Linked DNA regions of Halorhodospira halophila. The protein of the gene in region 1 interacts with the protein of each later gene in a pairwise test. Links are inferred from orthologs where the notes say so. Each region holds a gene or a part of one and is shown in the gene's direction. Other genes may lie near its edges. The genes, in order: gyrB and gyrA.

Evidence for each region.
Region 2: the proteins of gyrB (region 1) and gyrA interact in binary tests that used the Escherichia coli proteins (3 or more experiments, as listed by UniProt). The link is inferred for Halorhodospira halophila from one-to-one orthologs.

Annotation. Positions count from the first base shown.
Region 1 is NZ_NHSN01000017.1:196,532-203,933, reverse strand. What follows is about bases 1-3,065. They hold gyrB (DNA topoisomerase (ATP-hydrolyzing) subunit B), read left to right. Parts: upstream 1-353; coding sequence 354-2,777; downstream 2,778-3,065. Other genes in these bases: CCR79_RS06910 (lysophospholipid acyltransferase family protein), read right to left, coding at 2,844-3,065; recF (DNA replication/repair protein RecF), read left to right, coding at 1-295. Also shown: more of CCR79_RS06910, read right to left, coding at 3,066-3,590; gmhB (D-glycero-beta-D-manno-heptose 1,7-bisphosphate 7-phosphatase), read right to left, coding at 3,587-4,132; glyS (glycine--tRNA ligase subunit beta), read right to left, coding at 4,143-6,233; glyQ (glycine--tRNA ligase subunit alpha), read right to left, coding at 6,226-7,140; CCR79_RS06890 (tRNA (5-methylaminomethyl-2-thiouridylate)-methyltransferase), read left to right, coding at 7,272-7,402. UniProt on the Escherichia coli protein: DNA gyrase negatively supercoils closed circular double-stranded DNA in an ATP-dependent manner to maintain chromosomes in an underwound state.
Region 2 is NZ_NHSN01000009.1:98,685-106,200, reverse strand. What follows is about bases 2,427-5,605. They hold gyrA (DNA gyrase subunit A), read left to right. Parts: upstream 2,427-2,824; coding sequence 2,825-5,386; downstream 5,387-5,605. Other genes in these bases: serC (3-phosphoserine/phosphohydroxythreonine transaminase), read left to right, coding at 5,461-5,605; CCR79_RS03285 (potassium/proton antiporter), read right to left, coding at 2,427-2,743. In the rest of the region: mtnA (S-methyl-5-thioribose-1-phosphate isomerase), read left to right, coding at 1-746; more of CCR79_RS03285, read right to left, coding at 1,016-2,426; more of serC, read left to right, coding at 5,606-6,540; CCR79_RS03270 (phosphoglycerate dehydrogenase), read left to right, coding at 6,546-7,516. UniProt on the Escherichia coli protein: A type II topoisomerase that negatively supercoils closed circular double-stranded (ds) DNA in an ATP-dependent manner to maintain chromosomes in an underwound state.

The DNA of each region.
Region 1 (7,402 bases):
CGAGCGCATCCCTGCCGCCGACGCCCTTTCCCGGGGCCAGCAGAAGCTGCTGGTCGTCGCATTGCTGGTCGCCGAAGTTCAGCTCTGGGCACGCCAGGGTCTGGCGCCCCTGCTCCTGATCGATGATCTGCCTGCCGAACTCGATCCGGTGCACTTGCGCACGGTGCTGCACACCGTGACCGATCAGCCGACCCAGATCTTCCTGACCGCCATCGACGGCGACGCCCTCCCGGTCAATCTGCCCCCGGGCCACTGGTACGACGTACGCGAAGGCAGCCTGTCAGCGATGGTATAATGCCGTTTTACGGCCGGACCCCCGGTCCAGACGCACCCCTTGAGAGGCTGAATCATCGATGACCACGGAGATTACGCCGCAGTACGACTCCGAGAGCATTCAGGTGCTGCGCGGGCTCGATGCCGTCCGCAAGCGCCCGGGCATGTACATCGGCGATACGGACGACGGCACGGGCCTCCACCACATGGTCTTCGAGGTCCTCGACAACTCCATCGACGAGGCCCTCGCCGGACACTGCTCCGAGATCACCGTCACCCTCCACGCGGATCATTCCGTCACCGTGACCGACAACGGTCGCGGCATCCCGGTGGACACCCATGCTGAGGAGGGCGTCCCCGCGGCGCAGGTCATCATGACCGTGTTGCACGCCGGGGGTAAGTTCGATGACAACAGCTACAAGGTCTCCGGCGGCCTGCACGGCGTCGGTGTCTCGGTGGTGAACGCCCTCTCCGAGCGCCTGCGGCTGGTCATCGAGCGCGATGGCAAGGTCCACGTGCAGGAGTATGCCGACGGTGCTCCGGTCACCTCGCTCAAGGTCGTCGGGGAGACCGAGCAGACCGGTACGCGCATCACCTTCAAGCCCTCTGAGGCCGTCTTCACCGAGGTCCAGTACAACTACGACATCCTCGCCAAGCGCTTCCGGGAGCTCTCCTTCCTCAATCCCGGGGTGCGCATCGTCCTCAAGGACGAGCGGACCGAGAAAGAGGACGTCTTCGAGTACACCGGCGGCATCCGCGCCTTCGTGGAGCACCTCAACCGCAACAAGACCCCGCTGCACCCGACGGTGTTCTACGTCACCGCCTGGCGAGACGGCGTCGGCGTGGATGTGGCGATGCAGTGGAACGACTCCTACCAGGAGAATATCTTCTGTTTCACCAACAACATTCCGCAGCGCGACGGCGGCACCCACCTGGCCGGCTTCCGCGGGGCGTTGACTCGTACGGTGAACGGTTACCTGGAGACCGAGGGCTACCTGAAGAAGCTCAAGTCCACTCCGAGCGGCGAGGATGTCCGCGAGGGGCTGACCGCCGTGGTCTCGGTCAAGGCGCCGGATCCCAAGTTCTCCTCGCAGACCAAGGACAAGCTCGTCTCCTCCGAGGTGAAGGGGATTGTCGAATCCCTGCTCTCGGAGTCGCTGCAGACCTTCCTCGCCGAGCACCCGCCGGAGGCTCGCGCCATCGCCGAGCGGGTCATCCAGGCCAGCCGCGCCCGCGAAGCGGCGCGCAAGGCCCGCGAGATGACCCGGCGCAAGGACGCCCTGGACATCGCCGGTCTGCCCGGCAAGCTCGCCGACTGCCAGGAGCGCGACCCGGCCAAGTCGGAGATCTATCTAGTGGAGGGCGACTCCGCCGGCGGCTCTGCCAAACAGGGACGGGACCGGCGCACCCAGGCGATCCTGCCGCTCAAGGGCAAGATCCTCAACGTGGAGAAGGCGCGTTTTGACAAGATGCTCTCCTCCGCCGAGGTGGGCACCCTGATCACCGCGCTCGGCTGTGGCATCGGCCGTGATGACTTTGATCCGGATAAGCTGCGCTACCATCGGATCATCATCATGACCGACGCCGACGTGGACGGCTCGCACATCCGCACCCTGCTGCTGACCTTCTTCTATCGGCAGATGCGTGAGTTGGTCGAACGCGGCAACGTCTACATCGCCCAACCCCCGCTGTACAAGATCAAGCGGGGTAAGCAGGAACACTACGTCAAGGATGAGCGCGAGCTGACCGATTACCTGCTGGAGCTGGCCCTTGACGGCGCCGCCCTCCACCCCGGCGGTGGTGCCCCGCCGATCACCGGCGAGGCCCTGGGTCGGCTGGCCCGTCGTTACTATGAGGCGATGGAGCTGATCGAGCACGTCTCACGGCGCTGGGATCCGGCCATCCTCGAGCAGATGACCACCCTGGCCCCGCGCGGCGAGGACGACATCACCGATGCCGCGGCCATGCAGGCGTGGTTCGAACAGCTGGTCGAGCGGGTGGAAGCCGCCACCGATGCCAGCATGCGTTACCGCGTGACGGTCCAGCGCGGCCCCGACGGGGGCTTCCAGGAAGCCGTCGTTACCCGGCGTCGCCACGGCCTGGATCAGGAGTACCGTTTTAACCCGCAGTTCTTCCTCTCGGCGGAGTACGAGACGCTGAAGGCCCTCGCCTCGCTGCTCGACGGTCTCCTGCACGAAGGCGCCGAGGTGCTCCGTGGCGAGCGGCGGAGACCGGTCGCCAGCCTCCGCGAGGCGGTGGATTGGCTCATGGAGGAGGCCAAGCGCGGGCAGACCATTCAGCGCTACAAGGGTCTGGGCGAGATGAATCCGGATCAGCTCTGGGAGACCACCATGAATCCGGAGACCCGCCGCCTCCTGCGGGTGACCATCGACGACGCGGTGGCCGCCGACGAGATCTTCACCACGCTGATGGGGGATCACGTGGAGCCGCGGCGCGACTTCATCGAGCGCAACGCACTGGCGGTCTCCAACCTCGACGTCTAATACCGCGGTCGCTCCCGGCGACCACGGCGGGGCGGCCGCGCCGGGGCGTTGCCGCCCCCGGCGCGGTTATCCGTCCGGGGGCCGGCCCTCCAGCTCCACCATCTGCCGCTCGATCCAGGCCTCGACCTCCGCGGTGATTTCCTCGGCGCTGCGGCCCTGGGTGGCCACAGGGGGACCGATGACAACCTCGATCCGCCCGCTGCGCCGCAGCGGGCTGTTACGGCCCCAGAACGAGCCGGCATTGTGCGCCACCGGCACCACCGGGACCCCGGCCCGGATGGCCAGCTCGGCACCGCCACTGCGGTAGCGGCCCTTCTGCCCTGGCGGGATCCGGGTTCCTTCCGGGAAGATAATGACCCAGCGCCCGCGCCGCAGCCGATCCGTGCCCTGTTCGATCACCTGTTGCCGTGCGGTGCCGCGGGCTTGGCGGTCGATGGCGATCGGCTCGAGCAGCCGCAGTCCCCAGCCGAAGAATGGGATGCGCAGCAATGACTCCTTGAGCACCCACGTCTGCGGCGAGAACCACTTCAGTAGGGCTAGCGTCTCCCACGCCGATTGGTGCTTGGCCATGACCACCGCGGCTCCCTCGGGGCGGTTCTCCAGTCCCTGCACCCGATAATCGAGGCTGCACAACCAGCGCGCCGACTCGATGACCACCAGCCCCCAGGCGCTAAGAAAGCGGTAGCGCGACCAGTAGCCGAGGGGATACGTAAGCAGCCCCAGCACGGTCCAGATCGGGGCGGTGACAGCCATCAAGGCCAGGTGTAGGCTGCTGCCCAGCCACTCGCGTGGAGTGCCGCCCTTGATTGTCATGGTTCCTCCTCCTCGAGCAGACGCGCCGCCGCTGCGGCCAGGTCGGCGTGGATCTCCGTCCCCGGCGGCAGCCCGCCCCGCGCCAACGTTTCCTCGCCCTTGCCGGTGCGTACCAAGATCGGTCGTGCGCCGACCGCGGCGGCGGCCTCCAGGTCCCGCGCCGAGTCGCCGATCACGGGTACGCCCTCGAGCCGCTCCTCCAGCCGTTCGGCCAGTTCGCGGTACAGTCCGGGGGCCGGCTTGCGACAGGTACACCCGTCCCCAGGACCGTGCGGGCAGTACGCCAGCGCATCGATACAGCCGCCGGCTGCAGAGACGGCCTGCTCGAGCTTAGCGTGGATGGCTTCCAGGGTCGCTGCGTCGAACAGTCCCCGGGCCAGACCGGACTGGTTCGTAGCGATGGCCACCCGCCAGCCGGCCCGGCTGAGCCGGGCCATGGCCTCGATGCTGCCGGGGATCGGTACCCACTCCTGCGGGGTCCGGATGAAGGCCTCGGAGTCGCGATTGATGACACCGTCCCGATCCAGGATGAGCCACGGCATAACGGCGGCTTCAGCCCGGCAGGTGGGAGAGGTCGGCCACCGCGCGGAAGGCGTGCCGGACGGCCCCGAGGAGCTCCAGCCGGCGCTGGCGCACCGCTTCGTCGTCGGCCATCACCATGACATCAGTGAAGAATCGGTCGACGGGCTCGTGCAGGCCTGCCAGAGCGGTGAGCGCTGCGCCGTAATCGGCCGCTTCGATGCATGGATGAGCCTCCGCCCACGCCCCCCGCAGGGCCTCGGCCAGTGCCTGTTCGGCCGGCTCATCGCCGGCGGCCACGGCCTCCGGCCGCGTTTGAGGATCGAGTCCGGCACGGCGCAGGATATTGCCGATGCGCTTGTTCGCCTCGCCCAGGGTCTGTGCTTCGGCGCGCTCGCGGAACGCCGAACAGGCCGCCAGGCGGCGGTGGAAATCCAGAGGCGAAGCCGGTTCGACGGCGGCCACCGCCTCGAACACCTCGGCGGCGTAGCCCCGCTCGGCGTAGTAGCCCCGGAGCCGCTCGTGACAGAAGCCAGCGACCTGTTCGGCGATGCCGTCGGTCGCCACCCCGCACTCGTCGGCGATCATCCCGGCGGCGGTGTCCAGCAGCTCGCGCAGCGAGAGGTCATGGCCGCCCTCGATCAGGCAGCGGAGCAGGCCGATGGCCGCCCGGCGCAAGCCGAAGGGATCTTTGTCCGCCGAGGGCGGGCCGTCGGCGGCGAAGATGCCGACTAGGGTATCGATGCGGTCGGCGATGCTGACAGCCTGCCCCTCCGGCGTGTGAGGCAGGGCATCACCGGCAAAGGCCGGCCGATAGTGGGCGCCGATGGCCGCCGCCACGGCCTCGCCCTCGCCGTCGGCCCGCGCGTAGTGGCCACCCATGATCCCCTGCAGCTCAGGGAACTCGTCGACCATCTCGGTGACGAGATCGCACTTGGCCAGCAGCCCGGCGCGGCCTGCCGCATCGGCATCCGCACCGATCTGCCCGGTGACCCGCTCCGCCAGACGGCTGATTCGCTCGCTGCGTGCGCGCAGATCGCCCAGGCGGCGGTGGAAGACTACGTGCTGCAGCTGCTCGAGCCGCTCGCCCAGGGGCAGGCGCCGGTCCTGCCGCCAGAAGAACTCGGCGTCCGCCAGGCGGGGCCGGATCACCCGTTCATTGCCGTGGCGGACCTGCTGCGGGTCGCGGCTGTCGATGTTGGCCACCGTGATGAAGCTTGCCAGCAGTCGGCCCTCGGCACCGCGCACCGGGAAGCAGCGTTGGTGTCCCTGCATGCTGGAGATGAGGGCCTCTTCGGGCATCGCCAAGAAGCGTTGGTCGAAGTCGCCGGAGAGTGCCACCGGCCACTCCACAAGGCCCGTCACCTCGTCGAGTAGCGCCTCGTCACCCACCGGTGTGCCGCCGGCACGCTCGGCCTCCTGGCGCACACCCGCCTCGACGCGACGCCGACGATCGGCGAAGTCCGCCACGACCCGTCCTTCCTCCTCGAGCAATTGCTCGTAGACGCCGGGCTCGGGGAGGTCGATCCCGCTGCGACCCCGGCCGTGGAAGCGGTGGCCATATGTGGTCCGCCCGGTGGGAATGCCGAGAATGCTACCGGGGATCACCGCCTCGCCGAGCAGCGCCACCGTCCAGTGGATGGGCCGTACGAACTCGACCTCGCCGCTGCCCCAGCGCATGCGCTTGGGAATCGGCAGTCTTCCGAGCGCGGTCTCCACCAGCCCGGGGATGATCGCCTCGGCGGCCTCGCCCGGTTGGACCCCGCGCCAGACCAGCCGTGGGCCCTTGTCGGTGTCAACGCTCTCCAGGTCTTCGACGCTGACGCCGCAGGAGCGCGCAAACCCCTCTGCAGCCTTGGTGGGATTGCCATCGGCATCTTGGGCGGCGTCAAGCCGGGGCCCGAGCCGCTCGATCCGTTCGTCGGCCTGGCGGGTGTCCACGGCCTCAATGCGCACCGCCAGTCGCCGCGGGGTGGCGAACGCCTGCACCCCCTGCGGCTGCAGGCGCTGCTCCTCCAGGGCGCCGGCGAGGTCATCCCGGAAGGCGGTCATCAGCCGCTGCAGGGCCTTCGGCGGCAGTTCCTCGGTACCGATTTCGATGAGCAGGGGGCGGCGTTCAGCCATGGGTGGACTCCTTATCCTGCAGCAGCGGAAAGCCAAGCTCCTCGCGCGACTGGTAGTAGCCCTGCGCCACGGTGCGGGCCAGATTGCGCACCCGCAGGATGTAGCCCTGGCGCTCGGTGACCGAGATGGCGCCCCGTGCGTCGAGCAGGTTGAAGGTGTGCGAGGCCTTCAGGACCTGCTCGTAGGCCGGCAGCGGCAGCCCTACCTCGACCAGGCGTTGGCACTCCTGTTCCTGGTGCCGAAAGGCCTCGAGCAGCGCCTCCACGGGGGCCTGCTCGAAGTTGTATGCCGACTGCTCGCGCTCGTTCTGCAGGAAGACGTCGCCGTAGGTGACCGGCCCCGCATCGGTGTGCGTCCAAATCAGGTCGTAGACGCTCTCCACGTTCTGCAGATACATGGCGATGCGCTCGAGCCCGTAGGTGATCTCGCCCATCACTGGCCGGCAGTCGAGTCCGCCCACCTGTTGGAAATAGGTGAACTGGGTGATCTCCATGCCGTTGAGCCAGACCTCCCAGCCCAGGCCCCAGGCCCCGAGGGTCGGTGACTCCCAGTCGTCCTCGACGAAGCGGATGTCGTGGATCTGCGGGTCGATGCCGAGCTGCTCCAGCGAGCCGAGGTAGCGCTCCTGAAAATCCGCCGGCGACGGCTTAAGAACCACCTGGAACTGATAGTAATGCTGCAGGCGGTTGGGGTTGTCACCGTAGCGCCCGTCCGTAGGCCGGCGTGACGGCTGGACGTAGGCGGCGTGCCAGGGCTCGGGGCCCATGGCGCGCAGGAAGGTCGCCGGGTGGAAGGTCCCCGCGCCCACTTCCATATCCAGTGGCTGCAGCACCACGCAGCCCTGTCGGGCCCAGTACTGCTGCAGGTTGAGGATGAGTTCCTGAAAATCCCGCGGTAGCTCGGCCAAGCTCGCCTCCGTTGATCCCGTCGGCTCAGTGCGCAGTAGCGGCGCAGTATAGCGATCCGGTCCGGGCACTTGCACGGGCTCAACGACCGTTTTGGTAGAATTCTCCCTCCACTCCGATACAGTTGCGTGTCATGCCCGAGCAACCGAAAGCCGTCGCGCTCATCTCCGGGGGTCTCGATTCCATGCTGGCCGCCCGCGTGGTCCAGGACCAGGGTGTCCACGTGGAGGGGATCAATTTCTACACCGGCTTCTGCGTCGAGGG
Region 2 (7,516 bases), on another replicon or contig:
GCATGGAGACCTGCGCCTCGCGGCTGTCGGAGGACGAGGATCCGGCGTCGGCCCTGCTTGCCGAGGCCCACGCCATCCACGCCGAGGATGTTGCAGCCAACCAGCGCATGGGCCGCTCCGGCGCCGGGCTGATCCAGCCGGGCAGCGGGGTGCTCACCCACTGCAATACCGGCTCGCTGGCCACTGGCGGGTTGGGCACGGCGCTGGGCGTGATCCGCACCGCCTGGGCGGATGGCCGAATCGAGCGCGTCTTCGCCGACGAGACCCGGCCGTGGCTGCAGGGGGCTCGGTTGACCGCCTGGGAGTTGGCCGCCGACGGCATCCCGGTGGAGCTGCTGGCCGACGGCGCCGCGGCTGCCCTGATGCGCACCGGACAGGTGCACTGGGCGATCGTCGGTGCCGATCGCATTGCAGCCAACGGGGACGTGGCCAACAAGATCGGCACCTACGCCGTGGCCCTGGCGGCGCGCCAGCACGGGGTGCGATTCATGGTGGTGGCTCCCACCTCGACCATCGATCCGCAGACGGCCACCGGCGAGCAGATCCCCATCGAGACGCGGGACGCCCGCGAGGTCCTCTATGCCGGCGGTCACCGGGTCGCGCCGAAGGCCGAGGGGGTCGGCGCCTGGAATCCGGTCTTCGATGTCACGCCGGCGGAGCTGGTGGATGTCATCGTCACCGAGCGCGGTGTGGTCCATCAGCCGGACGCCGACGGCATGGCCCGCCTGCTCGAGGGCGCTGGCTGAGTCGCCAAAGCGGCCCCGCATCCGCCGGGGGCTGAGCGGGCGCATTCCGAACGCGCCGAGCAGCGCAGCCCAAGCAGGGGGCCAGCGCGAACCTTTCCCGGTTCGCGCTGGTCAGCGCGCAGCGCAGAACGGCGCGTCAGCGCCGTTCCTTTGCGCGCGGCCCTGCGCGGGCGAGCAGCACAGGGAACCCCGCAGGGGCGCGTTCGGCGAGCCCGATCAGCCCCCGGCGGACGCGGGGCCGGTTCGGGGGCGGGCGCCCAGGGTACCGTTCAGCTCCGTTGCCCGATGCGCATGCCCACCTTGGCGATGCGCCCATCCTGGATCTCCCGGATGGTGAACTGCAGATTGTCGATCCGCACCCGGTCACCGACCACCGCCCGGTTGTTGAAGATCCACAGCAGATAGTCGCTCAGCGACTGCTCCGGCCGGGCACCGCTGGGCATGGAGATGCCGTAGGCGGTGGCGATGTCCCCCAGCCGCGCCGAGCCGTCCAGCGTGAACTCGCCGAAGAAGCGCTGCTCCGCCAGGTAGGCCGGCCCGCTGGGAGCAACGAACAGGCGGTCCAGATCCGCGATGTCCCGGGGCAGGGCCAGCAGGTACAGATAGTCCCGCGGGCGCAGCACCTCGCGCCTTGGGTGTTGCAGCGCCTCGCCCTCGCGGAACAGCGCCACCGGCTGGGCCGATGACGGCAGGTTGAGCCGGTTGATCGGCTCGTAGAGCGCCGGCGAACTCTCGGTGATCCGGTAGGCGATGAACGCGTAGTCGGTCTGGTGCGGGACGTCGATCACCTGACGCTGGGTGGCGCCACTGTCCGGCGGCACCTCAAGGCCGAGCAGCCGCGCCGCCGGCGCGATGGTCCAGCCCTGAACCACCAGCGAGACCAGCACCACGAAGAAGGCCACGTTGAAGAACAGCTCCGCCTGCTCAATCCCGGCCAGCAGCGGGAAGAGCCCGAGGATGATGGGCACCGCGCCGCGCAGGCCCACCCACGAGATGAACAGTTGCTCGCGCCAGGGGAACCGGAAGGGGGCCAGGCAGGCGAAGACCGCCAGGGGGCGGGCGACCAGGATCAGCACCGCGGCGGCGAGCAGGCCCTGGGCGGCAACGGGTAGCAGCTCCGAGGGCGTGACCAGCAGCCCGAGCACCACGAACATGGTGATCTGCGCCAGCCAAGCGAAACCGTCGTGGAAGCGGCGGATGTTCTGCGCCGCCTGCAGCCGCCGATTGCCGGCGATCAGCCCGGCCAGGTAGACGGCCAGGAAGCCGCTGCCGCCGAGGACCGCGGCCCCGCCGAAGATGGCCAGGCCGCCGCCGAGCGCCAGCAGGGGGTAGAGCCCGGGTGTCAGGTTGATGCGGTTGATCAGCCAGGCCAGGGTGAGGCCGCCGAGGGCGCCGAAGGCGGCGCCGAGGCCGAGCTGCTGGACGAACTCGAGCGCCGCGGCGGCGGCGAGCAGATCCGGCTGCTGGACGAGGATCTCGACCAGCATGATGGTCAGAAAGATCGCCATCGGATCGTTGGAGCCCGATTCGATCTCCAGCGTGGCGGCCACGCGCTGCTTGAGCTCCAGTCCGCGGGCGTGGAGCAGTCCGAAGACGGCCGCCGCGTCGGTGGAGCCGACGATGGCGCCGATCAGCAGGCCCTGTTTCCAGTCGAGGTCGAAGGCCCAGGCCAGCACCCCGCCGGTGATGCCGGCGGTGATGATCACGCCCACGGTGGCCAGGGTGAGCGCCGGTTTGAGGGCCACCCGGAAGGTGGAGGCCTGGGTGCGCAGGCCGCCGTCGAAGAGGATGATGGCCAGCGCCAGGCTGCCGATCAGATGGGCGGCCTGAATGTCGTCGAAGTCGATCCCGAACAGCCCCTCTTCACCGAGGAGCATGCCGATGGCCAGGAAGACCAGCAGCATCGGGGCGCCGACGCGGTCCGAGACCACGCTGGCGAGGATGCTCACCAGCAGCAGTGCGGCGCCGAACAGGATAAGTTGATTGGTCAGGTCCAAGCGGACGGCTCCCTGCGCTCCCGGTTGGGCGGCGGTATGGTACCATCGACCTTTTCCCCTGGAGAGTCTTGAGAAGAGCGCATGACCGGCGTTGCCCGCGAGATCCTCCCTGTAAACCTCGAAGACGAGATGCGGCAGTCGTACCTCGATTACGCCATGAGCGTAATCGTCGGGCGTGCCCTTCCCGATGTCCGCGACGGCCTCAAGCCCGTGCACCGGCGTGTCCTCTACGCCATGCGCGAACTGGGCAACGACTACAACAAGCCGTATAAGAAGTCGGCGCGTGTGGTCGGTGACGTCATCGGTAAGTACCACCCCCACGGTGATGCCGCGGTCTACGACACCATTGTGCGCCTGGCCCAGACCTTCAGCATGCGCTACCGGCTGGTGGACGGCCAGGGCAACTTCGGCTCCATCGACGGCGACTCGCCGGCAGCGATGCGCTACACCGAGGTGCGCATGGCGCGCCTGGCGCACGAGCTGCTCGCCGACATCGACAAGGAGACGGTGGACTTCGTCGACAACTACGACGGCTCCGAGCAAGAGCCCCACGTGCTGCCGACGCGTCTGCCCAACCTGCTCATCAACGGCGGCTCCGGCATCGCCGTGGGCATGGCCACCAACATCCCGCCGCACAACCTGCGCGAGGTGATCGACGCCTGCGTGGCCCTGGTCGACGACCCGGAGCTGCCCGTCGAGTCGCTCATCGAGTATGTTCCGGCCCCGGACCTACCCACCGGCGGCATCATCTTCGGTACCGCCGGCATCCATCAGGCCTTCCGCACCGGTCGTGGGCGCATGGTCCTGCGCGCCCGTGCCGAGGTCGAGGAGATGACCGCGGACCGCGAGCGCATCGTGGTCACCGAATTGCCCTATCAGGTCAACAAGGCGCGGCTGGTCGAGAAGATCGCCGAGCTGGTCAAGGAGCGCCGCCTCGAGGGCATCTCCGAGCTGCGCGATGAATCGGACAAGGAAGGCATCCGCATCGTCCTCGAGCTCAAGCGCGGCGAGGCCGGTGAGATCGTGCTCAACAACCTCTATCGCCACACGCAGATGCAGACGGTCTTCGGCATCAACATGGTGGCGCTGCACGAGGGCCAGCCGCGTACGCTCAACCTCCGGCAGGTGCTCGAAGCATTCATCCGTCACCGCCGCGAGGTGGTCACCCGGCGCACCATCTACGAGCTGCGCAAGGCCCGCGAGCGCGCCCACGTGCTCGAGGGGCTGGCGGTCGCCCTGGCCAACATCGACGAGGTCATCGCGCTGATCAAGGGCTCTTCGGGGCCGGCGGAGGCCAAGGCCGAGCTGGTCGCCCGGGACTGGCGCCCCGGGGTGGTTACCGAGATGCTCGAGCGCGCCGGGGCCGCCGCCACGCGCCCGGAGGAGCTGGCCGATCACTTCGGTCTCGATGCCGACTCGGGCATCTACCGCCTCTCCGAGGCGCAGGCCCAGGCGATCCTCGACCTGCGCCTGCACCGCCTGACGGCCATGGAGCAGGACAAGATCGTCGAGGAGTACAGCAACCTCCTCGAGCGGATCGCCGAGCTGATCCACATCCTCGACAGCGGCGAGCGGCTGATGGAGGTCATCCGCGAGGAACTGGTGGCGATCCGGGATCAGTACGGCGACGAGCGCAAGACCGAGATCCGCGAGGATACCGCCGAGCTCTCGCTGGAGGATCTGATCAGCGAGGAGGACATGGTGGTCACGCTCTCGCACCACGGCTACGTCAAGGCGCAGCCGCTGGACGGCTACCGCGCGCAGCGCCGCGGCGGCCGGGGCAAGAGCGCCACCGCGATGAAGAACGAGGACTTCATCGACAAGCTGTTCATCGCCAACACCCACGACACGCTGCTGTGCTTCTCGAGCACCGGCAAGTGCTACTGGCGCAAGGTCTACGAGCTGCCGCAGGGCAGCCGCACCTCGCGCGGGCGGCCGATGGTCAACCTGTTGCCCCTTGAGGAGGATGAGCGCATCAACGCCGTCGTCCCCGTGCGCGAGTTCGACGAGAACCACTTCGTCTTCATGGCCACGCGCAACGGCACGGTCAAAAAGACGCCCCTGTCGCACTTCTCGCGGCCGCGCTCCAGCGGCATCATCGCCCTGGAGCTGCGCGGTGACGACACCCTGGTGGATGCCGAGATCACCAACGGCGATCGCGAGGTGATGCTGCTCTCCGACGCGGGCAAGGCGCTGCGCTTCCACGAGTCGGATGTTCGTGCCATGGGCCGGACCGCCGGCGGCGTGCGCGGCATCCGCCTGGAATCCGGCCAGCGGGTGATCGCGCTGCTGATCCTCGGCGAGGGGGATATCCTCACCGCCACCGAGCACGGCTACGGCAAGCGCACCCCGGTGGCCGACTACCCGCGGCGGGGTCGGGGCGGCATGGGCGTGATCTGCATCCGCACCACCGAGCGCAACGGCCGGGTGGTCGGTGCCGTGCAGGCCGCCGAGGACGACGAGATCATGCTGGTCAGCCGCAGCGGTACGCTGGTGCGCACCCCGGTGGCCGATGTCTCGCGGGTCGGGCGCAACACCCAGGGGGTGAAACTCATCAGCCTCGACGAGGATGAGCAGCTGGTCGGCCTCGAGCGGGTCGAGGGGCTGGCCGAGACGGAGGCGCCGGAGGCGCCCGAGGCCTAGGGAGTCGCGGGCCGCCGGGCGGCAGCGCCGCCCGGGGCCCCGGGAATTCGTGTTTCGCAACCGAGGATCACCGCATGAGTAGAGTCTTCAACTTCAGCGCCGGTCCGGCCATGCTCCCCGAGGCGGTGATGCGCCAGGCCGCCGACGAGATGCTCGACTGGCACGGCACCGGCATGTCGGTCATGGAGATGAGCCACCGTGGCAAGGCGTACGTCTCCATCGCCGAGAAGGCCGAGGCCGACCTGCGGGAACTGCTGCAGATCCCGGACAACTATAAGGTGCTCTTTCTCCAGGGCGGTGCTACTGGCCAGTTCTCGGCCATTCCGATGAACCTGCTCCGTGGCGGGCAGCGCGCCGACTACATCTACACCGGGCAGTGGTCCAAGAAGGCCATCGCCGAGGCGAAGAAGTTCTGCGACGTTAACGTCGCCGCCTCCGGCGAGCCGGACATGATGCACATCCCGCCGCAGTCGCAGTGGCAGCTTTCCGACGACGCCGCCTACGTCCACTTCACCCCCAACGAGACGATCAGCGGCGTGGAGTTCCACTGGCTGCCGGACGTCGGGGACAAGCCGCTGGTCGCCGACATGTCCTCGACGCTGCTGTCGCGGCCCATCGACGTCAGCCGCTACGGCCTGATCTACGCCGGGGCGCAGAAGAACATCGGCCCGGCCGGCGTGACCCTGGTCATCGTCCGCGAGGACCTGATCGGCCAGGCGATGCCGCAGACCCCCACGGTCTGGGACTACAAGCAGCAGGTCGACGCCGACTCCATGCTCAATACGCCGGCCACCTATCCGCTCTACATTGCCGGGCTGGTCTTCCAGTGGCTCAAGGAGCTCGGCGGGCTCGAGGCGATGGCCGAGATCAACCACCGCAAGGCGCAGAAGCTCTACGACGCCATCGACGGTTCCGGCTTTTACAGCAACCCGGTGGACCCGCAGGCGCGCTCGTGGATGAACGTACCCTTCGTGCTCGCCGACGACAGCCTCGACAAGACCTTCCTCGAGGAGGCCGAGGCGGCCGGTCTGACCACCCTCAAGGGGCACCGCTCGGTGGGTGGCATGCGGGCCTCGATCTACAACGCCATGCCCGAAGCCGGTGTCGACCGGCTGATCGAGTTCATGGCCGACTTCGAGAGGCGAAACGGGTGAATCCCATGTACCGCATCCTCACGCTGAACAACATCTCGGTGAAGGGCCTGGACCGGCTGCCCCGCGAGCGTTTCGAGACCTCCTCGGACATCGCGCACCCGGACGCCATCCTGGTCCGTTCCGCCGACCTGCACGGCCAGGAGGTTCCCGATTCCGTGGTGGCCATCGGCCGCGCCGGGGCGGGCGTCAACAACATCCCGGTCGGGGACATGACCGAGCGCGGCGTGCCGGTGTTCAATGCCCCGGGTGCCAACGCCAACGCGGTTAAGGAGCTGGTCATCGCCGGGTTGTTCCTGGCCGCGCGCAACATCTGTCCGGCCTGGGAGTATGCCCGGGGCCTGCAGGGCAGCGACGCCGAGCTGCATGAGGCCATGGAGGCCAACAAGAAGCGCTTCGTCGGCTTTGAGCTGCCCGGGCGCACCCTGGGCGTGGTTGGCCTCGGCGCCATCGGCGTCCAGGTGGCCAATACCGCCCGGGCCCTGGGCATGAAGGTCGTCGGTTTCGACCCGCAGATCACCGTGGATGCCGCCTGGGCCCTGGACTCCGGGGTCGAGGCGGCGCACAGTGTGGGCGATGTCATGGCGCGCTCGGACATGATCACCATCCACGTGCCGCTGATCGACGCCACCCGGGGGCTGATCAATGCCTCGCGCCTGGCCCAGGCCCGCCAGGGGGCTACGCTGCTCAACTTCTCGCGCGCCGAGGTGGTGGATGAGGGCGACGTGCTCGAGGCACTCAACGAGGAGCGTCTGCACGCCTACGTCAGCGACTTCCCCAGCAATGCCGTCAAGGACCATCCGCGGGCGGTGACGCTGCCGCACCTCGGGGCATCGACCCACGAGGCCCAGGAGAACTGCGCCATCATGGTGGCCGATCAGGTGCGCGATTACCTGGAGACCGGCAACGTGCGCAACGCGGTCAACTTCCCGGACATGAGCATGCCGCGCAGCGGCAAGGGCGACCGCCTGTGCGTGGT